2 regions of the Streptomyces sp. NPDC002306 genome follow, and region 1 is predicted to be linked to the other one. Evidence: riboswitches for the same ligand, from Rfam matches in the RefSeq annotation. Region 1 holds a riboswitch; the other holds the start of a gene.
What was found. Region 1 has a riboswitch for ZMP and ZTP ahead of ACWCQK_RS22215 (bifunctional 5,10-methylenetetrahydrofolate dehydrogenase/5,10-methenyltetrahydrofolate cyclohydrolase). Riboswitches for the same ligand answer to the same signal wherever they lie in the genome.

Region 1 (14,633 bases):
CGGAACGGGTGTGACGATCGAGAGGGTGCCGGACACGAACGGGACATGAGCAACGACGAGAACTTCGCCGCTGCCTATCGCGAGCACTACTGGGCGGTCAGCCGCTATGTGGCGCGGCGACTGGCCGAGCGGACGCACGAGGTCGAGGAGGTGGTGGCGGAGGTGTTCACGGTCGCCTGGCGCCGCCGGGCCGACCTGCCGCCGTCCCCGCTGCCCTGGCTGTACGGCGTGGCACGCAACTGTCTGGCCAACACGGTGCGCGGCCACGGACGCCGCCGCCGGCTTCTCGACCGGCTGGGCAACGACGAGACGGCCCACCGACGGCACGTCACGGCCGGGCCCGACACCGAGGCCCCCGGCGGCTGGGTGCGCGAGGCGCTGGCCCGGCTCTCGCCCGCCGACCAGGAGGTGCTGCGCCTGACGGCCTGGGAGGAGCTCGGTGTCGAGGAGGTCGCCGTCGTCCTCGGCTGCGGCACCCGGGCCGCGTCGATGCGGCTGCACCGGGCCCGGCAGCGGCTGAGAGCCGAGATCGACCGCATGTGCCCCGCGACCGCCGCCGACGCGAACTCCTCGAAGGAACACGGCCATGGCTGACGAACTCGACCTGCTGCGTACCGCCGACCCGGTACCGGCCGACGGCCCCCGCTTCGGGGACGGACCGCTGGACCACGGCGCCGAAACGCGGCTCGCCCGGCTGCTGCACACGACCGGCCCCGGCCGCGCCCGGCGTACCCGCTGGGCCTGGGGCCTCGCCGCGACCGCCGTCGTCGCCGCGACCGCGACCGCTCTGCTGCTCGGCGGCCCGGCGAGCACTCCCGCGATCGCCGCGCCCCTTCCGCTGACCGTCCGGTACGGCTCCACGCCGGTACCCCTGGACCGGCTGGCCGAGCAGGCCGCCGCGGCGGCCGAGGACGGGGAGCCGGCCCTGGTCAAGGGCACGCACGTGCAGTCGTGGAGCCTCGGCATGTCGGACTACGCGCCGCCGGTCACCTACCCCGAGGAGCGCGTCGTGCGCTGGACGGCGGACGACCGTCACACCGAACTCGTGGTGGCGACCGATCCACGCCACCCGGGCCGGCCCGTCGTCTCCGACGCGGACGGCGAGCCGCGCCCGGTCGAGGACGGGCGGGTGATCAGCAGGCGGACCTTCCCGCCGAGCTGGAGCGACGCCCCGCCGGAGTCCCGCCCGCCGCACGACGCGCGACAGCTGCGCGCCTACCTGCTGGAGTCCGCGCATGCCGAGTCGCTGACGACTCCCGAACTCCTCGACGCCGTGGGCCAGTTGCTCGACACCTGGACGCTCGGAGCCCGGGAGACCGCGGCGCTCGCCCGGCTCCTGGCGGACACGGAGGGACTGCGGCCCGTCGGCCAGGTCACGGACCGGCTCGGGCGGACCGGCCAGGCGTACGTGGTCCAGGCCGCGGGCGCCCGCCGGATGCTGATCATGGACCCGGTCAGTGGCGCGGTCCTCGGACTGGAGGCCACCTTCACCGCCGACGAGCCCGAGTACGGCGTGCGGGCCGGCGACGTCATGGAGTACAGCGCCTGGCTGCGGTGATCACACCCCGAGCTGTCGGGCGGCCGCGTCCACGGTCTGCTCAAGGAGCGTGGCGATGGTCATCGGACCGACGCCGCCCGGCACCGGGGTGATGAGCGAGGCCCGCTCCCGTGCCGAGTCGAAGTCGACGTCGCCGACGTTCCCGGCGTTGTAGCCCGCGTCGACGACGACGGCGCCGGGCTTGAGGTCGGCGCCCTTGACCAGCCGAGGCCGGCCCACGGCGGCGATCACGATGTCCGCCTCGCGCACCACCGAGGAGAGGTCCCGGGTACGGGAGTGGGCGTACGTCACCGTCGCGTTCCGGGCGAGCAGCAGCATGCCGGCCGGCTTGCCCAGGATGGCGCTGCGGCCCACGACGACGGCGCGCTTGCCCTCGGGGTCGACACCGTACTCGTCGAGCAGACGCATGATCCCGCCGGGCGTGCAGGACACGAAGCCCGGCAGGCCGAAGCTCATCGAGGCGAACGACGCGAAGGTCACGCCGTCGACGTCCTTCTCCGGGGCGATCGCCTCGAACGCGGCGCGCTCGTCGATGTGGTCGCCGACCGGGTGCTGGAGCAGGATGCCGTGCACGGCGGGGTCGGCGGACAGCTTGCGCAGGGTGGCGACCAGTTCCTCGGTGGTAGTGGCCGCGGGCAGCTCCACATGGCGTGAGTCGATGCCCGCCTTGCGGCAGCGGTTCTGCTTCATGCGGACGTACGTGACGGACGCGGGATCCGCGCCGACCAGCACCGTCGCCAGACAGGGGGCCGAACCGGTGCGCTCGGTGAGGTCGGCCGCCCGCGCGGCGGTCTTCTCGACGATGCGTCGGGCGGGCGCGGTGCCGTCCATGAGCCGGGCCTGAGTCATGATCCACTCCTGAGCAGGTTGACCTCATCGCCCAGGCGCACGGCATTCGACTTCTCCGGGGCCGCTCCCCGGTGGTGCTCCACCTCAGCGCCAGTCACGACCCGCCATCAGCCTAACCGAGGCCGTACGGGCCCCGGGAGCCGCTCCCGAAACGTGGTCCCGAAGCGTGGTCCCGAAGCGTGGTCCCGAAAGGCATCGGCCCGGTCGGTCCGGGTCGCCCGGCCCGATCGGCCGGGCGGCGCTCAGCGGCGTCGGCCGTGCCGGACGCGCGGCACGGACGGCGGCGGCGCGAGCGGCCGGCCGCTCGCCGCGCGCAGCACCGAACGCAGCAGGGCGGCGGACGCGCGCACTCCCGTCGCGGACACGGTGCCCGGACGCCGGGCGCGGCCCGTCCCCAGCGTCGCCCGCGCCGAGAAGGTCCAGGTCAGCCGAGAGGAGACCTGGAACCTCGCCGCTCGCTTCGCTACTCGTCCCATGCGGAGCCTGCCGCGGTGCCCATGATGACCTCCTGCGAGGGCCGCGGCCCGGCGAGGGCGCGGGCCGCGTAGCACCTCACCTCCGAGCGTCCTCCGCCCCCGCGGGCTCGGCAAGCGCTGCGGGGGCGTCCTCCTGACGGGTGAGGGGGGCGGCGGGGCCGTGTCCGGCGGCGCGCCGTGCCGTTGCTCCGGGCATGATCTCCACTCGACGCATCGTCGCCGCCGCCTGCCTCGCCGCCGGGGTCACCGGCTTCGCCGCCCCGCTCGCGAACGCCGCCGAGGCGACCGCCCCGGCCGAGGGCAAGGTGAGCCCGATCGCGGTGCTGGACTCGCTGGCCGCGAGCGACATCCCCGCGGAGTACCGGCGCGAGGTCCCCTCGGTCCGTGAACAGCTGTCCGGGCTCGGCAAGCTCAACGACCTCAACCAGCTGCACCAGCTCACCGACCTGGCGGCCCCCGTCACGGGACTGCTGCCCGCCGTCGAGTGACACCCCGGCACCGGTGGACGACACCGGTACCGGTCCAGGGCCGCCCCGGCTGGGCGGCCCTTCGTGTGCGCGCTCAGCCGTCGGCGGTCGCCAGGAACTGGGTGGCCGCCAGCTCCGCGTAGAGCGGATCGGCCGACACGAGGGCGCGGTGGGTACCCACGGCACGGACCCGGCCCGCGTCCATGACGACGATCCGGTCGGCCATCGTCACCGTCGACAGCCGGTGCGCGACGACGAGGACGGTCGTCGTCCGGGCGACGTCCGCGACCGTGTCGCGCAGCGCGGCCTCGTTCACCGCGTCCAGCTGCGAGGTCGCCTCGTCGAGCAGCAGCAGCCGGGGCCGGCGCAGCAGGGCGCGCGCGATGGCCACCCGCTGGCGCTCGCCGCCGGACAGCCTGGTGCCGCGGTGCCCGACCAGCGTGTCCAGCCCCTTGGGCAGCCGGGCGACCAGACCGTCCAGGCGGGTCGTCTTCACGACGTGCGCGAGGGCGGCGTCGTCCGCCTCCGGGGCGCCCAGCAGCAGGTTGTCGCGCAGCGATCCGGACAGCACCGGGGCGTCCTGCTCCACGTAGCCGATCGCGGACCGCAGCCCCGGCAGCTCCCAGTCCGCGAGGTCCCGGCCGTCCAGGGTGATCACGCCGGACTCGGGGTCGTAGAACCGCTCGATGAGGGAGAAGACGGTGGTCTTGCCCGCGCCGGACGGGCCGACGAACGCCGTCATGCCCCGGGCCGGAACGGCGAACGTCACCCCGTGGTGGACGTAGGGCAGGTCGTCGGCGTACCGGAAGCGGACGTCGTCGAAGGCCAGGGACGCGGGCGGCGCGTCGGCGGACGGCAACGGGGCGGGACGCGCGGGCGGTTCGGCGGGCAGCAGCAGCGCCTCCTGGATCCGGGTGAGGGCGGCCGCGCCCGTCTGGTACTGGGTGACCGCGCCCACGACCTGCTGGATCGGGGACATCAGGTAGAAGACGTAGAGCAGGAACGCGACCAGCGTGCCGATGTCGACGGCGCCCGTCGCGACCCGGGCGCCGCCCACCGCGAGCACCGTGATGAAGGCGATCTGCATCGCGAGTCCGGCCGTGTTGCCCGCGGCGGCGGCCCACTTGGCGGCGCGCACGCTCTGCCGCCAGGACTCCTCGGCCGCGTCGTGCAGCGTCCGCTCCTCCCGGTGCTCGGCGCCCGACGCCTTCACCGTGCGCAGCGCGCCCAGCACCCGCTCCAGCGACGCCCCCATCACGCCGACCGCGTCCTGCGCCTGCCGGCTGGCCCGGTTGATACGCGGCACGATCAGGCCCAGGACCACGCCCGCGCCGAGGATCACGGCCAGCGTGACCGCGAGCAGCACCGGCTCCACCAGCCCCATCAGCACGACCGTCGCCACGAGCGTGAGGCCGCCGGTGCCGAGGCCGACCAGTGAGTCGGTGGTGACCTCGCGCAGCAGCGTGGTGTCGGAGGTGACGCGGGCCATCAGGTCACCCGGCTCACTGCGGTCGACGGCCGGTATCCGCAGCCGCAGCAGATACGACGACAGGGAGCGCCGGGCGCCCAGCACCACCGACTCCGCGGTGCGGCGCAGGACGTACGAACCCAGCGCGCCCAGCGCCGCGTTCGCGACGACCAGGCCCGACATCGCGAGCAGCGCCCCGGTGATGGTCCGGTCGTGCGACAGGTCGTCGATCAGGCCGCGCGCCACCAGCGGCAGCAGCAGCCCGGTGCCGCCGGTGAGCAGGGACAGCAGGGCGCCGGCCGACAGGGCCCAGCGATGCGGCCGTACGTATCCCAGCAGCAGCCGCCACGGGGGCGGGGCGGGCTGCGTCTCAGCGATGGTCACGGTGCTCCTCACCGGTCGGACGGAGCCCTCAGGCTACGTCGGCGCCTTCCCGGGGGGCCGCCCGCCCACGGACCGTCGCGAGCGCCGGGGAGCCGGGCCGAAAGCGGCGCGACAGGGGCACCGGACCGTGCCCTTACCGATCAGTCACGCGTAGGGTCGGAGCGGGACGGAACCCCGTCGACGAAAGGGTTGAGCACCATGGCGCAGGAAGTACGCGGCGTGATCGCACCGGGCAAGGACGAGCCGGTCCGGATCGAGACGATCGTCGTGCCGGACCCGGGCCCCGGAGAGGCCGTCGTACGTGTCCAGGCCTGCGGTGTCTGCCATACCGACCTGCACTACAAGCAGGGCGGTATCAACGACGACTTCCCCTTCCTGCTGGGTCATGAGGCCGCCGGCGTGGTGGAGTCGGTCGGCGACGGGGTCACCGATGTCGCGCCCGGCGACTTCGTGATCCTCAACTGGCGTGCGGTGTGCGGTCGTTGCCGGGCATGTCTGCGCGGCCGGCCCTGGTACTGCTTCGACACGCACAACGCCGGGCAGAAGATGACCCTCGCCTCGACCGGCCAGGAGCTCTCCCCGGCCCTGGGCATCGGCGCGTTCGCCGAGAAGACGCTGGTCGCGGCCGGCCAGTGCACCAAGGTCGACCCGGCCGTCTCCCCGGCGGTGGCCGGGCTGCTGGGCTGCGGCGTGATGGCCGGTCTCGGCGCGGCGATCAACACCGGTAACGTCGGCCGGGGCGACACCGTCGCCGTCATCGGCTGCGGCGGGGTCGGCGACGCGGCCGTCGCCGGGGCGAACCTGGCCGGCGCGGCGAAGATCATCGCCGTCGACATCGACGACCGCAAGCTGGAGACCGCCCGCACGATGGGCGCCACGCACACCGTCAACTCCCGCGACACCGACCCGGTCGAGGCGATCCGCGAGCTGACCGGCGGCTTCGGCGCCGACGTCGTCATCGAGGCGGTGGGCCGCCCGGAGACGTACCGGCAGGCCTTCTACGCCCGCGACCTGGCCGGCACGGTCGTCCTGGTCGGCGTACCCACCCCGGAGATGAAGCTGGACCTGCCGCTGCTCGACGTGTTCGGCCGGGGCGGCGCGTTGAAGTCCTCCTGGTACGGCGACTGCCTGCCCTCCCGGGACTTCCCCATGCTGATCGACCTGCACCTCCAGGGCCGCCTGAACCTGGAGGGGTTCGTGACCGAGACCATCCAGCTCGACGAGGTGGAGAAGGCGTTCGAGCGCATGCACCAGGGCGACGTCCTGCGTTCGGTGGTGGTGCTCTGATGGCTCCCCGCGTCGAACGCCTCGTCACTTCAGGGCAGTTCACCCTCGACGGCGGCACCTGGGACGTCGACAACAACGTGTGGATCGTCGGTGACGACCGCGAGGTCGTCGTCATCGACGCCGCCCACGACGCCGAGGCCATCGCCGAGGCCGTCGGCGACCGCCGGCTCACCGCCATCATCTGCACCCACGCCCACAACGACCACATCGACGCCGCGCCCGCCCTCGCGGATCTCACCGGTGCCACGATCTGGCTGCACCCCGACGACCTGGCGCTGTGGAAGCTCACCCACCCGGACCGCGACCCCGACGCCCATCTGGCCGACGGTCTGGTCATCGAGGCCGCGGGCGCCGATCTGACGGTGCTGCACACGCCCGGCCACGCGCCCGGCGCGGTCTGCCTGTACGACCCGGGGCTGGCCACGGTGTTCACCGGCGACACCCTCTTCCAGGGCGGCCCCGGCGCGACCGGCCGCTCCTACTCCCACTTCCCGACGATCATCGACTCGATCCGGGACCGGCTGCTCTCCCTCCCGCCGGAGACGAAGGTCCTCACCGGCCACGGCGACCCGACGACCATCGGCGCCGAGGCCCCGCACCTCCAGGAGTGGATCGCCCGAGGGCACTGAGCCCGGGACCCGCACGGTGCGTCCCGCCGAGCCATCGCCGGGAATGGACGACAGGAGATGTCCGGCTCACCCGCCATTCCCGACCCCGACCCCGACATCGGTCGCGGGAGGACGGGAGGCCGGACATCTCCACACCGCTGGAAGACAAGGTCGCCCTGGTCACCGCAGCCGGTGGCCACGGCATCGCCGTACCCACCGACCATCTCGACCCGGCGGTCCTTCGTCCCCGGCCACGAACTCGGGCCGCGCGGCGCCACCGCCGTCGCGCTCACCCCCGGCCGGCCGCCCTCCGCGCTCATGCTCACGGCTGCACCGACCACGACGGCGGCCGCCTCGACGCCTGGCGCCACCTCGTCGAGGTCCAGGATCCGGGGAGGCCGGCGGACGTCACTGGGTAGCGATAGGCCCATGACATCGATTCAGGAGCTTCAGGAGCCACGCTTCCAGGGATACGCCGTCCTCGTCACCGCCGCCGCCCGGGGCATCGGCGCCGCCACCGCGGGCCGGTTCGCCCGGGAGGGGGCGCGGGTGCTGGTGACCGACATCGACCTGCCGGAGGCCGAGCGGACCGCGGCGGCGCTGCGCGAACAGGGGCTCGGCGCGGAGGCGTTCGGCTGCGACGTGGCGGACCGGGCCTCCGTGGAGGCGGCGGTCGCCCGCGCCGTCGACGCCTTCGGCGCGCTCGACGTGCTGGTCAACAACGCCTACGGCTGCACCCCGGACGCACCCCTCTTCGAGGACGAACCGGACGAGGTGTGGGCCCGTGACCTCGACCTCACCCTGACCGGTGCCTACCGCTGCTGCCGGGCCGCCCTTCCGCATCTCGCCGCTTCCGGGCGCGGTGCCATCGTCGGCATCGGCTCGGTCAACGGCCTCCAGGACTTCGGCAACCACGCCTACAGCGCCGCCAAGGCCGGGCTCGGCTCCCTGACCCGCACCCTCGCCGGGCACGCGGCCGCCCGCGGGGTGCGCGTCAACCTGGTCATACCCGGCACCGTACGCACCACGGCGTGGGAGGGGCGGGACGCTGACCTGGAGGCGATCACCGAGCTGTACCCGCTGGGGCGGGTCGGCGAACCCGAGGACATCGCCGCCGCCGTCGCCTTCCTGGCCTCGCGCGACGCGGCCTGGATCACCGGGACCGCGCTGACCGTCGACGGCGGGGTCACCGCGGTCAACACCGGCTTCCACGTGGCGACCCGGCACCGCGGCAGGACCTGACGGCCGCGGACTTCACCGCGGCAGGACCTGACGGCGGCGGACCTGGCGGGGCCGCCCGGCCTCACCCGGCGTGGGCCGTCGGGAGCCGCACCGCGGTGAGCGCGGCCAGCACCCGCCGGGTGTCCTCCTCGGTGGTGCGCCAGTTGCTGAACGCGGCGCGCAGCGCGGGCACCCCGCCGTACACCGTCGGCGTCAGGAACGTCTCCCCGGAGGCGGCCACGGCCGCCGCCAGCGCGTCGACCCGCTCGGCGGTGGGGTCGTCGGCGAGCGTGAAGCAGACGACGTTCAGCCGGACCGGCGCGAGCAGCCGCAGCGCCGGTGCCCGCTCGACTCCCTCGCCGAGGAGCCGCGCGAGCGCCACGTTCCGCTCGACGATCTCGCGGTGTCCGGCACGGCCGTACGCCGTCAGCGAGACCCAGGCGGGCAGCGCGCGCAGCCGCCGTGAGGTCTCGGGGGTGAGGTGGAGGAAGTCGGGTTCGCCGGTGGGCAGGCCGAGATACGGGGAGGCGTGGTGGAAGACGGCGACCTGGAGGTCACGGCGGCGGGTGAACTGGACGGCCGCGTCATAGGGGACGTTCAGCCACTTGTGCAGGTCGACGCAGACCGAGTCCGCCTCGTCGAGCCCGTCGACCAGGTGCGCGTGGTCGGGGGAGAGCGCGGCGAAGCCGCCGAACGCGGCGTCCACGTGCAGCCAGAAGTCGTGCCGCCGCCGCAGCGCCGCGATCGCCCGCAGGTCGTCGAAGTCGACGGTGTTCACGGTGCCCGCGTTGGCCACCACGATCGCGGGCCGGCCGCCCAGCTCCGTGAGCGCCGCGTCCAGCGCGTCCACGTCGACGGCTTCACGGTTCCCGGCCGCGACGGGCACCGCCCGCAGCCGGTCGCGGCCGATCCCGAGCACCGACAGCGCCTTGCCGACACTGGAGTGCGCACTGCCCGAGAGCACGTCCACCGGGCCGAGCGCGGCCGCGCCCGCCCGTGAGACGTCCACGCCCAGCCGCTCGCCCATCCAGGCGCGGCCCACGGCCAGACCCACGGTGTTGGACATGGTCGCCCCGGACACGAAGGCCCCGTGGTGCTCCGCGCCCAGCCCGAACAACTCCCGCAGCCAGCCCACCGTCTCGTGTTCCAGCGCCGAGGCCCAGGACCCCTTCGACCCCGACACGTTCTGGTCGAGCGCGGACGTCAGCCAGTCACCGGCGACCGCGGCCGGTGTCGCGCCGCCCGTCACGAATCCCAGGTAGCGCGGACCGGCCGAGCCGGAGAAGCCCGGCGCCCAGCGCCGCGCGAACGCCGTCAGGGCGCCCTCGGCGCCCGCGCCGTCGGCCGGGAGGGGCACCGGGCCGGGTGCCTCGCCGAGCGCGGCCACCGGCCGCCCGTCGAGGTCGCTGATCTCACGCACGGCCAGGTCACGGGCGCGCTGGAGGAGTTCGGGGAACCGGGACAGATCGTCGGCGAGCGCGGAGTGCATGCGGCGAAGCCTAGGCGTTGGTCCGCGGGCGTCCCGGTGTCCGCGCGCCGGTCCGCTCCGCGTCGTGTAACCGTTTCGTCGCGGCGTGGGCGGCAGGGCAACTTTTGTCCTCGGACGCCCGTCTAGTGGGCAGAGATCGAAGGACGCAGGAGAGGAACACGCCATGGGGGACATACGCAGACGGGGCGCCGTCGCACTGGGGATCACCACGCTGGTGGCCCCGCTCACACTCGCACTGAGCGCCGCACCGGCGCAGGCCGCGAGCTGTACGACGCAGACCGGCCCGTACCAGAAGAAGGTGGAGAAGTTCCTCGGCCGCCCGGTGGACGGCCGGCAGTCGTCCGCCGACTGCAAGGCGATCCGGGCCTTCCAGACCAAGCACGGCATCACGCCGAACATCGGCTACGCCGGGTCCGTCACCTGGGGCGTGATGGACCTCATGAACAAGCAGAAGGCCGTGGGCAAGAAGCCCAACAAGGACGGCAGGTGCCCGACGAACAAGGGCCGTATCGCCTGCGTCAACCTCACGCTCCAGCTCAGCTGGATCCAGGACGGCAGCCGCCTCGTCTACGGACCCGTGCCGGTCCGCACCGGACGCAACGGCTACGAGACGCGCCCCGGCCTGAAGAAGATCTACTGGCGTCACATCGACCACGTCTCGAACATCTACAACGTGGCCATGCCCTACAGCCAGTTCTTCGACGGCGGCCAGGCCTTCCACTCGGTCGCGCTCAGCGTGTGGAACCCGCCGGGCTCGCACGGCTGCGTCAACATGACGAAGACCGACGCCAAGAAGTACTGGTCGCTGCTGAAGAACGGCGACGACGTCTTCGTGTACGGCCGCAAGCCGGGCACCTGACGGCACCCGGCCCGCTCCGGCGGGTCATGCCTCGGGCGCGTCCCCGAAGTCCGGGATCTCCAGCCGTGCCCCGCCCTGCCGCGCGGAGTCGTGCGCGACGATGCCCGGCAGGGTGTAGCGGGCCGCCACCCACGCGTTCACGGACGGCAGGGTGCCGCTGCCGACCGCGGTGACGAAGTCGTCCACCAGGAAGTGGTGGCTGCCCTCGTGACCGTTGTGCAGCTCGTCGAAGGCCCGCGGCAGCCGGGCCCGGTCGTGCACCGGCGCCGAACCGGAGGTGAAGGCGGCCCGCAGCTCCGGCGCGATGTGCTGGAGCGAGGGATCGTCGGGGGAGAGCGTGGGCTTGGGCTCCAGCAGCTCGCTGATGTCCTGCACCCCCTTCTTGTCCTGCCACAGCGCCACCGTGGCCAGCTGCTCCATGCTGGCCTCCGTACCGAAGAACCGGAACCGCGACTCCCTGATGTGCGAGGGGTAGCCGACCCGCCGGAACTCGTTGGTACGGAACGACCCGCCGCCCGCCACCTCGAACAGCGCGCTGGCGTTGGAGAAGTCGTTGCCGAACTGGCTGACGTCCTTGTCGAAGACGCCGTCCCCGCGCTCGTCGACCACGCCGATGGCGGACACGCTCACCGCGTGCGTCTGCCAGGCACCGAGCACCCCGCCCACCGAGTGCGTCGGGTAGAGCAGCGGCGGATAGCTGGCGGTCTCCTTCCAGTTCTCGCCTCCGCTGTACCGGTACGCGTCGTAGAAGCCCAGGTCCATGTCGTGGACGTAGTCGCCCTCGGCGTAGAAGAGGCGCCCGAAGGCGCCTTCGGCGATCTGGTTGCGGGCGTGCACGGTCGCCGGGTTGTACTGGCTGGTCTCGCCCATCATGTACGTCAGTCCGGTCGTCCTGACCGCCTCGATGATCGCCGCGATCTCCTCGACGGTGATCGCCATCGGGACGGCGGAGTACACGTGCTTGCCGGCCGCCAGGCCCTGGAGCACGAGCGGGCCGTGCGTCCAGCGCTGGGTGAAGATCGCGACCGCGTCGACGGCCGGCGACTCCAGCATGGCCTCGTACGAGGGGAAGGTGCCCGCCAGCCCCTGGGCGGCGGCGAGCTGCTCGGCCCGGTCGGGCAGCAGGTCGGTGACATAGACGTCGTCGACGCCGGGGTGGGCCTGGAACAGCGTGGCGAACTGGCCGGAGAACTGGCCGGCGCCGACGATGCCGAGCGAGAACGTCATGAGGTGCGTGCCCTTCGGTGGGAGAAGATCGCACTTACTTTTGTTGCGGAACAATCCTGCCGTCAAGAGGGCGGCCCGACAACTTTCGATGCGGTCATTCCGTGCGTAGAGTGGCCATGTTGATTTTGAGACGGAAGAAAACAGGGGGGTCTGGCCCGGATGACCGCAGCTGCCGGCAGTTGGCTGCCGCTGAGCCCCGGTGAACGGTCGGTGGCGATCGAGGTGCTCGTCCACGGGCCGCTCTCGCGCAGCGACCTCGCGCGGCGGCTGGACCTGTCCGCGGGCAGCCTCACCCGGCTGACCAAGCCGCTCATCGAGTCCGGTCTGCTGGTCGAGGTCCCCGAGGGCGGAAGTCCGGCCGACGCGCAGGTGCGCCAGGGGCGCCCGTCCCAACCTCTGGCCGTCGTCGCCGAGTCCCGTACCTTCGCCGGTTTCAAGATCACCGACGACATGGTCTACGGCGTCGTCACGACGCTCCGCAGCGACATCGTCGCCCGCCTGGACCGCCCGCTGACCACGCACGACCCGGACGCGGTCGCGGAGCTGGTGGCCGCGATGGCCGGGGAGCTGGCTCGCGACCACCCCCGGCCGGCCGGGATCGGCATCGGCGTCGGCGGCTTCGTCCGGCATCGTTCCGTCGTGGCGGAGTCGCCCTATCTGGGCTGGCGTGACGTTCCCCTCGCGGACCTGGTCGAGCGGCGCAGCGGGCTGCCGGTCGTCGTCGAGAACGACGTCGCCGCCCTCGTCGAGGCCGAGACCTGGTTCGGCGCGGGGCGCGGACTGGACCGCTTCGTCGTCCTCACCATCGGCGCGGGCATCGGCTACGGACTGGTCCTCGGCGGCAGGCGGGTGCCGTACGCCGAGGAGGACCGCGGGTTCGGCCGGCACTGGATCCTCAGCTCCGACGGCCCGCTCACCCCGGACGGGGAGCGCGGCAGCGCCGTCTCACTGCTGGCCATCCCCAGCATCCGCTACCAGGTCCAGGCCGCCACCGGCCGGGAGCGGACCTACGAGGAGATCCTCGCCCTCGCCGCCGCCGGTGACCGGATGCCCGCCCGCGTCGTCGACGAGGCGGCACGCGCCCTGGGCACGCTGATCGCGCAGATCGCCAACTTCGCGATGCCGCAGAAGATTCTGCTCGCCGGGGAGGGTGTCGGTCTGATGGAGGTCGCGGGGGACGTGGTGCGCGAGACGATCCGTGCCCACCGGCATCCGCTGGCCGCCGCGGTCGACCTGGAGACCAGGGTGTCCGACTTCCATGACTGGGCGCGCGGAGCGGCCGTGCTCGCCATCCAGGTGCTGGTGCTGGGGGCGGCCGACCGATGAACTGGCGGCCGGAGTCCGGCAGATGGACGTGATCAGTGCCACTGTCCTATATGTCGGAATCCTTCACGATTACTCACATGGCCTTCACGGTGGGAGACGTATGCTTCACACCATGTCCACCAGTGTTGAACCCGTGTCCGAGCGATCGGCGGCGGAGGTCAACGAGGAGATCCGGGCCCTGTGGTTCCGGGCGGGCGGGACACTGAGCGGCGAGCAGCGCGAGGAATACCGGCGGCTCGTCCTGGAGTGGGCCACCGCCCCGCAGGCGGCCTGAGCACCCCTGACCGAAGGGGTGCCTTCTCGCACCGCCTCCGTCGTCCGCTCTCCCTGCCTCCGTACGCTCTCCCTCTCCCTCTTTTTCTCCTTCTCCTTGCCGCCTTTCCTTCTCTCTTCTTCCTCCCTCGACCCTCGGCCGCGGCCGGGGGTCAGCCCCATGTCGCCGAGTAGTGACGCTGAAAAGCCTTGCGGTCCTGCTCCGCACGGATGTAGCGGGTCGCGACCAGCGCGATCAGGCTCCCCGCCATCACCAGCAGGCCGGGGCCCAGGTTCTTCGGGTCCGTGAGCCGCGCCAGCAGCGTCGAGGCGCCCGTGCCGCCCGACACCGCCGCCGACGACCCCGGCGAGGCGGCGCCCGGCGCGATCGCGCTGTGCGTAGGGGCGGTGGAGGGTGCCGACGTGGGTGCGGCCGAGGCGCCCTGACCGCCGGCGCCCTGCGCCGCCACGATCAGCTGCACCCCCAGCGTCGACAGCGCCTTCGTCACCGGCTGGAAGAACGTCGTACCGCCCGTCGTGCAGTCCCCGCTGCCGCCCGAGGTCACCCCGAGAGCGATCCCCTCGGAGAACATCGGTCCGCCGCTGTCACCGGGTTCGGCGCACACGTTCGTCTCGATCAGACCGGTCACCGTCCCCTCCGGGTAGTTGACCGTGGCGTTGAGCGAGAGCACCTGCCCGTCGCGCAGCCCGCTGGTGCTGCCGCTGCGGAACACCCTTTGTCCCACGGCCGGATCACTGGCGCCGGTGATCCGCACCCCGTTGCCGTTGCCGACGGCCACGACGTCGGCGCCGGCGCCGGCCTTGCCGTTCGCGTACTGCACCAGCGAGAAGTCCCCTCCGGGGAACGAGCTGTTGACCGTCCTGCCGATCTGCTGGGTGCCCTGGTTGTCCGCGAACCACAGCGCACCGGCCGGCCCGCAGTGACCGGCGGTGAGAATGAAGTCGCTCTGCCCGTTGGTCACGTTGAAGCCCGCCGAGCAGCGCCCGCCGGTCGACAGGATCGGCTGGGCGCCGTTGAGGCGCGTGGTGAACTCGCCGGAGGTCCGTTCCATCCGGACGAAACTGCCGATGCCGTCCGCGACCCGGGTCAGCGCCGACCAGTCGGCGGCCGAGACGGTGTGGTCGGCCAGCACCACGACCC
Region 2 (14,633 bases), on a different contig from region 1:
TGCGGGCCTCCCTGCCGGACGCGGCCGACGACGGCTGGGCGCACTGGTGGTGGACGCTGCCAGGAGTGGCCGCGGGCGTCGCCCTGGGCTCCGGCGGGACGCTGCTGATACGCCGCGCGGCGGCCCGGCGCGATGCCGGACCGCCGCGGGAGGAACCCCACCAGGAGCTGATCGACCTCTAGGGTCCTCTAGGGGCTGTCCCCGGCCCGTGGTGATCTGTACTGGTCGGCCCGTAGCGATCTGCACCGACCGTGTCGGCCCCGTCTGCCGGGACCGGCGGCGTCAGACGCCGAGGTCGACCTCCGGGTACAGCGGGAAGCCGGAGACGAGGTCCGAGGCGCGGTGGGAGATCTCGTCCGCGATCTTCGGGTCGAGGATGTGCTGGGCCTTGGAGGGGGCGCCCTTGGAGGTGGTACCGGCCTCGGCGGTGGTGAGGACACGGTCGATGAGGCCGGCGACCTCGTCCATCTCCGCGGTGCCCAGGCCGCGCGTGGTCAGGGCGGGGGTCCCGATCCGGATGCCGGAGGTGTACCAGGCGCCGTTGGAGTCGGCCGGGATGGAGTTGCGGTTGGTGACGATGCCCGATTCGAGCAGGGCGGCCTCGGCCTGGCGGCCGGTGAGGCCGTAGGAGGAGGTGACGTCGATCAGGTTGAGGTGGTTGTCCGTGCCGCCGGTCACGAGGGTGGCGCCCCGCCGCATCAGGCCGTCCGCCAGCGCGCGGGAGTTGTCGACGATGCGCTGGGCGTAGTCCTGGAAGGAGGGCTGACGCGCCTCGGCCAGGGCGACGGCCTTGGCGGCCATGACATGCGGGAGCGGGCCGCCGAGCACCATCGGGCAGCCGCGGTCGACCTGGTCCTTGAGGGAGTCGTCGCACAGCACCATGCCGCCGCGCGGGCCGCGCAGCGACTTGTGGGTGGTCGTGGTGACGATCTGGGCGTGCGGGACCGGGTCGAAGTCGCCGGTGAGGACCTTGCCGGCGACCAGGCCCGCGAAGTGGGCCATGTCGACCAGGAGCGTGGCACCGACCTCGTCGGCGATCTCGCGCATGATGCGGAAGTTCACGAGACGGGGGTAGGCGGAGTAGCCGGCGACGATGATCAGCGGCTTGAACTCACGGGCGGAGGCGCGCAGGGCCTCGTAGTCGATGAGGCCGGTGGCGGGGTCGGTGCCGTAGGAGCGCTGGTCGAACATCTTGCCGGAGATGTTCGGGCGGAAACCGTGGGTGAGGTGACCGCCGGCGTCCAGGGACATGCCGAGCATGCGCTGGTTGCCGAAGGCGCGGCGCAGCTCGGCCCAGTCGGCCTCGGAGAGGTCGTTGACCTGGCGCACGCCCGCCTTCTCCAGGGCGGGGGTCTCGACGCGCTGGGCGAGGACGGCCCAGAAGGCGACGAGGTTGGCGTCGATGCCGGAGTGCGGCTGGACGTAGGCGTGGCGGGCGCCGAAGAGCTCGCGGGCGTGTTCGGCGGCGAGGGCCTCGACGGTGTCGACGTTGCGGCAGCCGGCGTAGAAGCGGCGGCCGACGGTGCCCTCGGCGTACTTGTCGCTGAACCAGTTGCCCATGGCCAGGAGGGTGGCCGGGGAGGCGTAGTTCTCGGAGGCGATCAGCTTGAGCATCTCGCGCTGGTCGGCGACCTCCTGGCCGATGGCGTCGGCGACGCGCGGCTCGACGGCGCGGATGACGTCGAGGGCGGCGCGGAAGGCGGTGGACTCGGTGGAGAGGGGCTGCTGCTCTGTCATCTCGGCCTCCGGGCGGCGTGGCTACTGACGGTCACGGTTCACGGCTCGGCCCAGGCGCACGGCACTGATCACTCACAGGCCGCTCCCCGATGGTCCGTCCCATCCCAGCGCGCCAGTCACGGCCTGCCCGAAAGCCTACCGGGCACGTCGCGACGGAGGGTCCCGCGTCCACCATACGAGCGACGATGGAAGGGGGTCAGCGAGGTCTCCGAACGGCTGCTGGACCGGGGCTGACGAGCAGGCGTGCGTGGCCGGACGCGCGCTCGGGCGGAGTGGGCTAGAGGATCACGTGGGGCAGGAAGCGGGCGTACTCGTCCGTGATCAGGCCGGAGGACTCACGGATGCCGAGGCCGGCGGACTCGTCGCCGACGATCCAGGCGCCGAGGACCACGTGGTTGCCGTCGAAGGCGGGAAGGGGGGCCAGTTCCTGGTAGCAGCACGGTTCGTCCCGCGGGACCGGGGCGGTGCCGGGCCGGTGGACCGTCACTCCGGCGCCTTCGCGGCCGAGGAGCGGCTTGGCCACGTAGCCGGTGGTGGCCGCCAGGTCGCGGGGGCCGTCGAGGTGGGCGGGGAGGAGGTTGGGGTGGCCCGGGAAGAGCTCCCAGAGGATCGCCAGCAGGGCCTTGTTGCTGAGGAGCATCTTCCAGACGGGCTCGATCCACAGGGTGGTGCCGGTGCCGCCGCCGTTGTCCAGGGTGTCGAGGACGTGGTCGGCGAAGCGGTCGGTGGTGAGCCACTCCCACGGATAGAGCTTGAAGCAGCTGCGGATGAAGCGGAGCCGGTTGTCGACGAAGCGGCCGGAGAGCGGGTCCCAGCCGATCTCCTCCATCGGGATCCAGGCGGTGTCCAGGCCCGCCTGTTCGGCGGTCTCCTTCAGGTAGGCGACCGTCATCAGGTCCTCGCCGAGTTCGTCGGCGGTGGAGTGCGCGAAGAACAGGGGGTTGCCGGGCGGGAGGAGGGGGGCCTGCTTCTTCCAGACGTCGACAAGACGCTCGTGGAGGGAGTTCCACTGGTCGGCGCCCGGAAAGCGGTCCTCCATCCAGAACCACTGGGGCGAGGCGGCCTCGACCAGGGAGGTGGGTGTGTCGGCGTTGTACTCCAGCAGCTTGGCCGGGCCGGTGCCGTCGTAACGGAGGTCGAAGCGGCCGTACACGGAAGGGAGTTCATCGCGGCGGCGCCAGGCCTCGGCGACCGTGGCGGCCACGCGCGGGTCGGTGATGCCGAGGTCGGCGTAGCGGCCGGCGGTGACGATGTGGTCCGCCGCCGCCAGGCACATGCGGTGGAGTTCCTCGACGACCTCTTCCAGCTCTTCGACCTCCGCCAGGGTGAAGGCGTAGTACGCGCTCTCGTCCCAGTAGGGGCGCAGGGTGTCGTCGGGCAGGCGGGTCAGCGGATACACGAGCCCCTGCTCCTCGACAATCTGCTGCCAGCCGGGGCGGGGGTCGATGGTGCGGCGTTCCATGGTGTGCGTTCGTCGGCTCTCGTGCGGGCGCTCAGCCGCCGCTGCCGGAGCCCGAGCAGCCGAAGCCGCCGCGGTCGACGGCCTCGCTGTGGCTGAAGGTGCCGTAGTCGGCGTACTTGCCGGTGACGTCGGCGTCGTAGTACCAGGCGGCGTCGGCCTTCTTGCTCGTCCCGGTGCCGGCCGGCTTGCGGTTCTTGCCGGTGGACGAGGAGCCGGAGGCGCTCGACTTGCAGTTCTGGTCGGCGACGATCCGGTAGCCGTCGAGGGCGTCGTAGCTGTCGCGGTCCACGCACCGGCGGTCGGGTTCGGATCCGCAGGAGGTCAGGGCCGCCGCGATGACGCCCATCCCGCCGAGCACGACCGTGCTCGATCGCAGCCGTCTGCGTGCCTGCGCCATGCGGTGTCTCCCCCTCGCCCAGGCCCGCCGGTCGGCGGGCTGTCCTTGTGGTCAGCCTAGATACCGGCCGGAGAGCCCACGCGAGGCCCCCCTGCCGCATCCCCTCCCCTACAGTCGCTTCGTGCTCTTTGGGATGGTGTGTGCGCTCGGTGCGGCGGTCTGCTTCGGTACGGCCACGGTGTTGCAGGCGATGGCCGCGCGCACGGCCGGCGCCGCCGGGGGCGGGGAGGCGGCGCTGCTGCTGCGGGCACTGCGGCAGTGGCGGTATCTGGCCGGGCTCGCGCTGGACGGGCTCGGGTTCCTGTTGCAGGTCGCGGCGCTGCGGTCGATCCCGATCTACGCCGTCGGCGCGGCGCTGGCCGCCAGTCTCGCCGTGACGGCGGTGGTCGCGGCGCGGCTGCTGCGGGTGCGGCTCAGCAGGGTCGAGTGGGGCGCGGTGGGGGTGGTGTGCGCGGGGCTGGCGATGCTGGGGCTGGCGTCCGGGCCGGAGGGCGAGCGGGCGGGGTCGACCGCGTTGAAGTGGGCGATGCTCGCGGCGGCCGGGGCCGTGCTGCTGCTGGGACTGGTGGCGGGGCGGCTGCCGGAGCGCGGGCGGGCGCTGCTGCTGGGGCTGGGTGCGGGCTTCGGGTTCGGGGTCGTCGAGGTGGCGGTCCGGCTCATCGACGACCTGTCCCCCGGCACCCTGGCGGTCAATCCGGCGACGTACGCGCTGCTGCTCGGCGGCGGGGCCGCGTTCCTGCTGCTCACGTCGGCCCTGCAGCGCGGCTCGGTGACGACGGCCACCGCCGGGATGGTGATCGGGGAGACGATCGGGCCCGCGGCGGTGGGGGTGGTGTGGCTCGGGGACCGTACGCGCGAGGGGCTCGCCTGGGTGGCCGTCCTCGGCTTCGCGGTCGCGGTGGCGGGTGCGCTGGCGCTGGCGCGGTTCGGGGAGGCACCCCAGGAGACGGCGGCGCGGACGCGTGCGGTGCCCTCGCGCACGGGGGACCTTCCCTGAGGCCTGCCGTTCGGATCAGCCCGGAGCCGCATGGTCATGGGAGCGGTTCCAGAAGGTCTACGGGCGAGCGAATCGGTTCGGGTTCTACGGCAGCACCCTCAGGAGTGCCTCCAGGGCGCCCGTCCACGCGTGGTCCGAGGGGGTGCCGTAGCCGACGACCAGCGCGTCCGGGGCCTCGACGGTGGCCCGTGCGTGGCGGTAGCGGGACAGGCCGTGCAGGGCCAGCCCCTGCCAGGCGGCGGCCCGGACCACCGACTGCTCGGTGCCGGGCGGGAGCCGGACGACGGCGTGCAGCCCGGCGGCGATGCCGGTGACGCGGATGTCCGGCGCGTGGTCGGCGAGGGCCGCGACGAGGGCGTCACGGCGGCGCCGGTAGCGCTGGCGGGCGGCGCGCACATGGCGGTCGTAGGCGCCGGAGGTGAGGAACTCGGCCAGGGTCAGCTGGTCGAGGGCGCTGGTGGACGCGCCGCGGGCGGCCAGTGCCTCGGGGTCCAGGGACGGGGGCAGGACCAGCCAGCCCAGCCGCAGGCCGGGGGCGAGGGCCTTGCTGGCCGTGCCCAGGTAGACCACGTGGTCGGGGTCGAGGTCCTGGAGGGCGCCGACGGGCTGGCGGTCGTAGCGGAACTCACCGTCGTAGTCGTCCTCCAGGATCAGGCCGTCGGTGCGCCGGGCCCAGTCGACCGCGGCGGCCCGGCGTTCCGGGTGCAGGGCCACGCCCATCGGGAACTGGTGTGCCGGGGTCAGCAGCACCGCTTGCGCGTCGGGCAGGTCCTCGGTGCGGGCGCCGCGGTCGTCGGCGCGCAGCGGGAGCGTGCGCAGGCCGGTGCGCTCGACGAGGTCGCGGTGCTCATCGAGGCCGTACGGTTCCACGGCCAGGGTGCGCAGGCCGCGGTCGTGGAGTTCCTCGCCGAGCAGCCGCAGGCCCTGGGCGAATCCGGAGCAGACGAGGACGCGGTCGGGGTCGGCGCGTACGCCCCGGGCCCGGGAGAGGTAGGCGGCGAGCGCGGTGCGCAGTTCGACGCGGCCGCGCGGGTCGCCGTAGCCGAGGGCGTCGTTCGGGGCGGTGGCGAGGGCGCGCCGGGCGGCCTTGAGCCAGTCGGCGCGGGGGAAGGACGCGAGGTCGGGCGTGCCCGGGGCGAGGCTGTGGGCGGGGAGGCCGGGCCGGCGGGGCCGGCGTGCCGGATGGCCGGGCGGCCGGGGCAGGGCGCGTTCGGCGACGCGCGTGCCGGAGCCCTGGCGGGCGGTCAGCCAGCCCTCCGCGACCAGGTCGGCGTAGGCCTCGGCGACCGTGTTGCGGGCGATGCCCAGGTCGGCGGCGAGCGAGCGTGAGGACGGCAGCCGGGTACCGGGGGCCAGACGGCCGCCGCGGACCGCCTCGCGCAGGGCGTCGGTCAGGCCGCGGCGCAGGCCCGGTCCGGCCGGTTCCAGATGAAGGTCGACGCCTAAAGTGGCCCAGGATTTTGCCATGGAAATGGACCATACCTCCGGGCTGCCTCAGGCCTAGGGTCGACATCATGAGTACGAACCAGATCACCACCGAGGACAACGCCGGCGACGGTACGGCGCCGGTCGACGAGTACGCACCCGAGCACACCCCCCGCCTGGCCTGGGCCAAGCACGCGCCCGAGGTCTACAAGGCGATGGTCCGGCTGGACGCGGCCGCGCGGGCCGGGCTCGACCCGCGGCTGCTCGAACTGGTGAAGATCCGCGCCTCGCAGCTCAACCACTGCGCGTTCTGCCTCGACATGCACACCAAGGACGCGCTCGCGGCGGGTGAGAGCGTGGAGCGGATCATCCAGCTCGGCGCGTGGGAGGAGTCGCGGCACTTCTACACCGCGAAGGAGCTCGCGGCGATCGAACTGACCGAGGCGATCACCGTCCTGACAGACGGGTTCGTGCCGGACGAGGTGTACGAGAAGGCCGCCGGACAGTTCGAGGAGGCCGAGCTGGCCCAGCTGATCGCCGCGATCACGGTGATCAACGCGTGGAACCGGTTCGGCGTGAGCACCCGCATGGTGCCCGGGCACTACCGGCCGGGTCAGCACGCCTGACCGCCCGCACGCGGCTGCCCACCACCGTGGCCGGGGCAGCCGCGTCCTCCCCGAGGACTCGGAGGGTCAGTGCGTCGCGTCCGCCCCGAGGACTCGGCGGCCGGGGCACCCTGTCCTTCCCGAGGACTCGGGGAGGCGTGCAGTCATGTCCTCCCCGAGGTAGGGGAGGAGGGCAGCCGCGTCCTCCCCGAGGACTCGGGATCAGGGCAGCCACGTCCTCCAGGTTGACTCGTGGCCGTCCACCCACTTCTTCGCCGCCTCCTCGGGGCTCAGCTTCTGGTCGGCGATCATCAGTGACACGGCGTTCTGGTCCTCGGTCGTCCACCGGAACTTCTTCAGGAAGGCGGCCGCCTCGCCGCCGTCCGCGGAGAAGCCGGCGTTGAGGTACTTCCGCAACGGGGTGTGCGGGTAGGCGCAGGCCACCTTCGCCGGGTCCGCGTCACAGCCCTCCTTGTAGGCCGGCAGTTCCACCTCGGTCATCGGGACCTTCTCGAACAGCCACTGCGGCGCGTACCAGTAGGTGAGGAAGGGCTTCCTCTCCTTCGCGAACTGCCGGATCTGGGTGATCTGCGCGGCCTCCGAACCGGCGAACACCACCTGGTAGTCCAGCTTGAGGTTCTCCACCAGCGCCTTGTCGTTGGTGACGTAGGAGGGCGAGCCGTCCATCAGCTGGCCCTTGCCGCCGCTCTCGGCAGTGCGCAGCTGAGAGGCGTACTTGTCGAGGTTCTTCCAGTCGGTGACGTCGGGGTGCTGCTCGGCGAAGTACTTCGGGACGTACCAGCCGATGTGTCCGGTGACCCCGAGCTCGCCGCCGGAGGTGATCGTCTTCTTGTCCTCGACGTACCGCTTCTCCTGGTCGGGGTGGCCCCAGTCCTCCAGGATCGCGTCGACCCGGCCCTGGCTGAGGGCGTCCCAGGCGGGGACCTCGTCGACCTGGACGGTGTCGACGCGGTAGCCAAGCTTGTGTTCGAGGATGTACTGGGCCACGGCCACGTTGGCCTGCGCGCCCACCCAGGACTGCACGGACAGGGTCACCGTCTTCGCGCCCTGGGCGTTGGCGAAGGGCGAGGCCTGCTTCGTCATGTCGGCGGCGCCGCAGCCGGTCAGCAGCAGGAGCGCCGCCGCGCCGGCCATCGCGGTCGCGGATGTCGTACGCGTACGACGTCGCATGTCACGCTCCCTTCTTCGGGCGTCGCCCGGTCGGCTGGGTCACCCGGTCGAGCATCAGGCCGAGGCAGACGATCGCGGCGCCGGCCACCAGGCCGGTCGCGAGGTCGCCCTGGGCGAGGCCGAAGACGGCGTCGTAGCCGAGCGCGCCACCGCCGACCAGGCCGCCGATGATGACGACGGCGAGGACCAGGACCACGCCCTGGTTGACGGCGAGCAGCAGCGACCGCCGGGCCAGCGGCAACTGCACCTGGCGCAACTGCTGGCCGCTGGTCGCGCCGAGCGAGCGGGCGGCCTCCATCGCGGCCGGGTCGACCTGGCGCAGGCCCTGGGTGGTGATGCGGACGACGGCCGGGAGCGCGTAGACGATCGCGGCGGCCACGGCCGGGGCGCGGCCGACGCCGAACAGCGCGACGACCGGGATCAGGTACACGAACTGCGGCATCGTCTGGCAGACGTCCAGGAGCGGGCGCAGGGCGCGTTCGATGCGGTCGTCGCGGGCGGCCGCGACGGCCGTGGCGAAGCCGAGGACGAGGGTGACGGCGACGGCCGCCAGGACCTGCGAGAGCGTGTCCAGGGCCGGTTCCCACACGCCGAGCACGCCGATCGCGGCCATGGCAAGGACGGCGGTGAGCGCGGTGCGCCAGGTGCCGATCAGCCAGGCGAGGGCCGCGACGAGCAGCAGCACGGACCACCAGGGCAGCCATTGCAGGCCGTCGCGCAGCGGGTCCAGGACCCAGGTGGTGAAACGGCCGGCCCAGTCGGCGGTGCCGCCGACGTACGGGACGCCCGAGTACAGGTGGGCGGTCATCCAGTCGACGACGCGGTTGACCGGCTCGGCGATGCGCACCGTGAGCGCGTCGGGCCAGTCGAGGCGGTCCGCCCAGCGGCCGACGAGGGCCACGGCGACCACGGCGGCGAGGGCGTACGCCCCCTGCGCGCGGGCCTGCCCGGGGCGTGGGTCGCCCAGCCGCTCCCCCGCCGCGCCCGTCACCCGGTCCAGGACGACGGCGAGCAGCACGATCGGGATGCCGGCGGCGAGCGCCGCGCCGACGTCGACCGAGGCCAGCGCCTGGTAGACGCGGTCGCCGAGGCCGCCCGCGCCGATCACCGACGCGATGACGGCCATGGACAGCGCCATCATGATCGCCTGGTTGACGCCGAGGAGGAGTTCCTTGCGGGCGAGCGGGATCCGGGCGGTCAGCAGGCGCTGGCGGCCGGTGGCGCCGAGCGACTCGACGGCCTCCAGGACCCCCTGGTCGGCGCCGCGCAGACCGAGCGCGGTGAGCCGGGCCATGGGCGGTGCGGCGTAGACGACGGTGGCGAGCACGGCGGCCGGGACGCCGATGCCGAAGACGAGCACGACCGGGAGCAGGTAGGCGAAGGCGGGCATCACCTGCATGGTGTCCAGGACCGGGCGCAGGGCCCGGTCCATACGGTCGGACAGACCGGCCGCCAGGCCCAGCAGGGCGCCCACGGCGACCGAGGCGAGGACCGCGACCACCATGAGGGCGAGCGTCTGCATGGTCGGCACCCACATGCCGAGCAGCCCGCAGGCCAGGAATCCGGCGGCCGTGCCGAGCGCGAGGCGCACCCCGGCCGCCCGCCAGGCGACGAGCGCGCCGAGGACGGTCACGCCCGCCCAGCCGGCGCCGAGGAGCAGCAGGTACACGGCGCGTACGGAGAGGACGACCGCGTTGCTGACGTAGCCGAGGAAGTACAGGAACAGGGGGTGGCTGTCGCGGTTGTCGATGATCCAGTCGCTGGCTCTGGACAGCGGCTCGGTCAGGTCGACGGTGAGCGCGTGCGGCCAGCTGCCGTCGGGCCAGCGGGCAGCCGCGAGCGGCACCAGGACCGCCGCGGCGAGCGCGAGGAGCGCCAGCTTGGCCACAGCACGGTGGCCGAGGACGCCCGGCAGGGATGTACGCGGGGCGGGAGCGGTGACCGTCGCCATCACGCCGCCTCCTCGGAGGTCTCCGTTCCGGCGACCACGCCGAGCAGCCGCTCGTGGTCGACGACCCCCAGACAGTGCCCGTCGCGCACCACACAGGCCGCCCTGCCGCTGTCGGCGACGACCCTGATCGCGTCGGCGACCACCGTGTCGGGGGCGAGCGCGCCGGGGTGGTCCGGACCGCCGCAGCCCCCGGCGCGCATGATCGTGCGGACCGTCATGACCTGTTCGCGCGGGACGTCCCGGACGAACTCGCGTACGTAGTCGTCGGCCGGGGAGCCCACGATCTCCTCCGGGGTGCCGAGCTGCACGATGCGGCCGTCGCGCATGAGGGCGATGCGGTCGCCGAGCCTGAGGGCCTCGTTCAGGTCGTGGGTGATGAAGACCATCGTGCGGCCCTCCTCGCGGTGCAGCCGGATCACCTCCTCCTGCATGTCACGCCGGATCAGCGGATCGAGCGCGCTGAACGGCTCGTCGAAGAGCAGGACCTCGGGGTCGACGGCGAGGGCGCGGGCCAGGCCGACCCGCTGCTGCTGGCCGCCGGACAGCTGGCCGGGCCGCCGCTGTTCCATGCCCTCCAGGCCGACCTTGGCGACGACCTCGGCGGCCCGCTCGCGCCGCTCGCGGCGGGACACGCCCTGGATCTCCAGGCCGTACGCCACGTTGTCGAGGACCGTGCGGTGCGGGAGCAGGCCGAAGTGCTGGAAGACCATCGCGGCCCGGTGACGGCGCAGTTCGCGCAGGCGCGCCCGGTCCATGGCGCGGACGTCCTCGCCATCGATGGCGATGGTGCCGGCGGTCGGTTCGATCAGCCGGGTGAGGCAGCGCACGAGCGTGGACTTGCCGGAGCCGGACAGGCCCATCACGACGAAGACCTCGCCCTTGCGGACGTCGAAGGCCACGTCCCGGACGGCGGCCGTGCAACCGGTACGGGTACGCAGTTCGGCGGGGTCGAGGGCGGTGAGCCCGGGGTCGGCGGGGATCCGCTCGGCCTTCGGGCCGAACACCTTCCACAGACCCTCGACGGAGAAGACGGGCGTGCCGCCGCCGGACGTACCGCCGCCGGAAGCACTGCTCACGGGAGTGCCGCTCAAAGAGGGGTCGCTCGCACGGGATTCGCTTCCACGGGTCTCGCTCGCACGGGTTTCGCTCGCACGGGTTTCGCTCGCACGGGTTTCGCTTACAGGGGACACACGGGACTCGCTCATCACGCACCGCCTCCGATCAGGTCCACGGCCCGCTCGCCGACCATCAGCACCCCGATCATCGGGTTCACGGCGGGCATCGTCGGGAAGACGGACGCGTCGGCGACGCGGATGCCGTCCAGGCCGCGCACGCGCAGCTCGGGGTCGACGACCGCCCCCGTGTCGTCGGCGGCGCCCATGCGGCAGGTGCCCGCCGGGTGGTACACGGTGTGCGCGACCTTGCGGGCGTACTCGCTCAGCTCGGCGTCGCCCAGCACCTCCGGGCCCGGGCACACCTCCCGCTTGAGCCAGCCGGCCAGCGGCTCGGTCTTCGCGATCTCGCGGGCGATGCGGATCCCGTCGACGAGGGTGCGGCCGTCGTAGTCGTCCTCGTCGCTGAAGTAGCGGAAGTCCAGCGCGGGCTTGACGGACAGGTCCGCGCTGGTGAGGTGGAGCCGGCCGCGGCTCTTCGGCTTGGGGATGTTCGGGGTCAGGGAGACACCGAACTCCGGGCGCTGGTAGCCCAGTCGCTCCGGGTTGTCGGTGAACGGGATCTGGTAGAAGTGGAACATCAGGTCCGGGCCCGCGTGGTCGGGGTCGCGGCGCACGAACAGACCGGCGTCGGAGTCCATCGCGGAGTTCTCCGGAAGGGGTCCGTGGGTCTCCCAGACGATCACCGACTCGGGATGGTCGAGCAGGTTCTCGCCGACACCGGGCAGGTCGTGCGCGACGGGGATGCCGAGGGCTTCCAGCTGCTCGCGCGGGCCGATGCCGGAGTGCAGCAGCAGCCGGGGCGAGTCGACGGCACCGGCGCACAGCAGCACCTCGCGCCGGGCCCGTACGAGGATCTCCTCGCCGTCCTTGGTGCGCACGTGCACGCCCTCGGCGCGGGTGCCGCTCAGCTGAAGCCGGTACGCCCAGGTCTCCAGCAGGATCGTCAGGTTCGGGCGTTCGTCCATCACCGGGTGCAGGTACGCCACCGACGCGCTGGACCGCTTGTTGTTCTCGGGGTGGTAGGCGAGGTCGAAGAAGCCGACGCCGTCCGTGAAGGGCTTCTTGTTGAAGCCCTCGACCAGGGGGACGCCGAGCGCTTCCCGTGCCGCGTCGACGAAGTCGCGGGCGATGGCGTTCCGGTCCTTCTCGTCGACCGGGACGATGTTGTTGAGGAGGCGGGCGAAGTACGCCTCCATCGGCACCGCGCCCCAGCCCTTCGCCCCGGCCGCCTCCCACTCGTCCCAGTCGGACGGCAGCGGCTTGAAGGCGATGAGCGTGTTGTGGGAGGAGCAGCCGCCCAGGACGCGGGCCCGGCTGTGCCGGATGTGCGAGTTGCCGCGGGGCTGTTCGGTGGTCGGGTAGTCGTAGTCCAGCTCGCCGCCGAGCAGGCCCATCCAGCGGCGCAGGGTGAGGACGTCGTCGCGGCCGACGTCGCTGGGGCCGCCCTCGATGACGGCGACGGTGACGTCGGGGTTCTCGGTGAGGCGGGAGGCGATGACGGATCCGGCGGTGCCGCCGCCTATGACGACGTAGTCGTACGCGTGGGGGGTGCCGGGCGTGGGCGGATTCTCGGGTGTCGGCGGGTTCGCGGACATGGAGGGGCTCCAAGGGGTGGGGGGTTCGGGCGAGTCGGGAGGGGGGAACTCAGCCCGTGAACCAGCGCACCGGCCGCGGTGCGAGGTTCTGGTAGACGTGCTTGGTCTCGCGGTACTCGGCGAGTCCGGCGGGGCCGAGTTCGCGCCCCACTCCGCTCTTTCCGAAGCCGCCCCACTCCGCCTGCGGGAGGTAGGGGTGGAAGTCGTTGATCCAGACGGTGCCGTGGCGCAGGCGGCCCGCGACGCGGCGGGCGCGTCCGGCGTCGGCGGTCCAGACGGCGCCGGCGAGGCCGTACTCGGTGTCGTTGGCGAGCGCGACCGCCTCGTCCTCGGTGCGGAAGGTCTCCACGGTGAGCACCGGCCCGAAGACCTCCTCCCGGACGACCCGCATCTCGCGGTGGCACTGGTCGAGGACCGTCGGTTCGTAGAAGTAGCCGGTGGCGGGCCGGGTCGCGGTGGGCTCCGGTCGCCTGCCGCCGGCCCGCAGCACCGCGCCCTCGGCGAGCGCGGACTCGACGTACGCCTCGACCTTGGCGCGCTGCTGCTCGGAGACGAGCGGGCCGCACTCGACGCCGTCCTCGGTGCCGCGGCCGAGGCGGATCCGGCCGGCCCGGCGGGCGAGTTCGGCGACGAAGCGCTCCCGGAGGGACTCCTCGACGAGGAGGCGGCCGCCGGCCGAGCAGACCTGGCCGCTGTGGATGAAGGCCGCGTTGAGAGCCTGGTCGACGGCCGTGTCGAAGGACTCGTCGGTGGCGCAGGCGTCGGCGAAGACCACGTTGGGGTTCTTGCCGCCGAGTTCGAGGGCGACCTTCTTCACGCTCGGGGCGGCGGCCCGGGCGACCTCGGTGCCGCTGGCGAGGCCGCCGGTGAAGGAGACGAGGTCGACGTCGGGGTGTTCGGCGAGCCGGGCGCCGACCGAGTGGCCGGGGCCGGTGACGAGGTTGGCGACCCCGGCGGGCAGACCCGCCTCGACGAGCAGGTCGATCAGCGCGACGGTGGTCAGGGGCGTGATCTCGCTCGGCTTGACGACGAAGGTGTTGCCGGCCGCGAGCGCGGGAGCGATCTTCCAACTCGCCTGGAGAAGGGGGTAGTTCCAGGGGGTGATCAGGGCGCACACCCCGACGGGTTCGTGGACGACGACACTGTGGACGTCGGGCGAGCCCGCGTCGACGACGCGGCCGGGGGCCTCCGCGGCGACCAGATCGGCGAAGTAGCGGAAGGCGTCGGCGACGCAGTCGATGTCGACCCGGCCCTCTTGGAGCGTCTTGCCCGCGTCCCGGCTCTCCAGCAGTCCGAGCGGCTCGCGGTCGCGCAGCAGGAGGCCGGCGACGCGGCGCAGCAGCGCGGCGCGCTCGGCCACGGGGGTGCGGGGCCACTCGCCCTGACCGCCGCCGAAGGCCTCGCGGGCGGCCGCCACGGCCAGGTCGGTGTCCTTCTCGTCGCCCTCGGCGACCACGGCGAACGGCCGGGCGTCCGCGGGGTCGAGGATCTCGCGCGTGGCGCCGGAGACGGCTTCACGCCATTCCCCTCCCGCGTGGATGGTCCTGCGCGCCTGGAGTTCCGTTCTGTCGGCCATGATCGGTATTGCCTTCCGTTCCTGTTCAGCGCCCCTGTGTGACAGGACTGTCACTCACCGGGACCGTGAGCGCCTGCCCTCGGCCTCCGGATGCATGCGCGATTCATGACCGAAAGTGCGCCGCGTCACGGAACAACCGGACACGCGGCGCCAAAGGGTGCCGCGTCCGACAAGAACGCGCACTATCGCGTCCGGCCGTGAACGCGATACTGTCGCGTTCGTCCCGCCTTCGCTGTCACCTTCCCTCCCCCACCGCCCAGTTGAGGAGCCACCCGTGCCCGCTCTCCTGAACCCCGTCCTCGACCTGCTGATGCTCCGCGGCACCGTCACCGAGGCCGAACCGGTCACCGCCCGCATGCGCCGACTGCGCGTCGAGGGCGACACACTCGCCGGCCTCGACGTCCGCCCCGGGCAGCAGGTCCGCGTCCTGGTCGGCTCCGGACTGACCCGTCGTACGTACTCGGTGTGGCGCTACGACCCCTCCGGCGCGGTCGAGTTGTGCGTGCTGGACCACGCCGGAGC

Region 2: linked by a shared signal. The riboswitch ahead of ACWCQK_RS30190 (glycine hydroxymethyltransferase) and the one ahead of ACWCQK_RS22215 (bifunctional 5,10-methylenetetrahydrofolate dehydrogenase/5,10-methenyltetrahydrofolate cyclohydrolase) in region 1 are both predicted to bind ZMP and ZTP.

Annotation. Positions count from the first base shown of each region.
Region 1 covers NZ_JBSFCK010000011.1:190-14,822, forward strand. Annotated here, with positions in the region: gene ACWCQK_RS22205 (RNA polymerase sigma factor) at 46-594, shown strand; gene ACWCQK_RS22210 (CU044_5270 family protein) at 587-1,558, shown strand; gene ACWCQK_RS22215 (bifunctional 5,10-methylenetetrahydrofolate dehydrogenase/5,10-methenyltetrahydrofolate cyclohydrolase) at 1,559-2,407, opposite strand; ZMP/ZTP riboswitch at 2,430-2,515, opposite strand; gene ACWCQK_RS22220 (hypothetical protein) at 2,650-2,883, opposite strand; gene ACWCQK_RS22225 (hypothetical protein) at 3,078-3,371, shown strand; gene ACWCQK_RS22230 (ABC transporter ATP-binding protein) at 3,445-5,202, opposite strand; gene ACWCQK_RS22235 (S-(hydroxymethyl)mycothiol dehydrogenase) at 5,401-6,489, shown strand; gene ACWCQK_RS22240 (MBL fold metallo-hydrolase) at 6,489-7,118, shown strand; partial or broken gene ACWCQK_RS22245 (hypothetical protein) at 7,329-7,516, shown strand; gene ACWCQK_RS22250 (SDR family NAD(P)-dependent oxidoreductase) at 7,527-8,339, shown strand; gene ACWCQK_RS22255 (pyridoxal phosphate-dependent decarboxylase family protein) at 8,401-9,807, opposite strand; gene ACWCQK_RS22260 (L,D-transpeptidase family protein) at 9,971-10,666, shown strand; gene ACWCQK_RS22265 (Gfo/Idh/MocA family protein) at 10,691-11,893, opposite strand; gene ACWCQK_RS22270 (ROK family protein) at 12,053-13,219, shown strand; gene ACWCQK_RS22275 (hypothetical protein) at 13,332-13,493, shown strand; gene ACWCQK_RS22280 (S1 family peptidase) at 13,645-14,633, opposite strand, start outside.
Region 2 covers NZ_JBSFCK010000021.1:69,348-83,980, reverse strand. Annotated here, with positions in the region: gene ACWCQK_RS30195 (hypothetical protein) at 1-182, shown strand, start outside; gene ACWCQK_RS30190 (glycine hydroxymethyltransferase) at 283-1,737, opposite strand; ZMP/ZTP riboswitch at 1,779-1,867, opposite strand; gene ACWCQK_RS30185 (glutathionylspermidine synthase family protein) at 2,015-3,199, opposite strand; gene ACWCQK_RS30180 (hypothetical protein) at 3,231-3,596, opposite strand; gene ACWCQK_RS30175 (DMT family transporter) at 3,730-4,593, shown strand; gene pdxR (MocR-like pyridoxine biosynthesis transcription factor PdxR) at 4,678-6,060, opposite strand; gene ACWCQK_RS30165 (carboxymuconolactone decarboxylase family protein) at 6,108-6,644, shown strand; gene ACWCQK_RS30160 (ABC transporter substrate-binding protein) at 6,846-7,814, opposite strand; gene ACWCQK_RS30155 (ABC transporter permease) at 7,816-9,765, opposite strand; gene ACWCQK_RS30150 (quaternary amine ABC transporter ATP-binding protein) at 9,765-10,841, opposite strand; gene ACWCQK_RS30145 (GMC family oxidoreductase) at 10,970-12,535, opposite strand; gene ACWCQK_RS30140 (aldehyde dehydrogenase family protein) at 12,585-14,111, opposite strand; gene ACWCQK_RS30135 (siderophore-interacting protein) at 14,386-14,633, shown strand, end outside.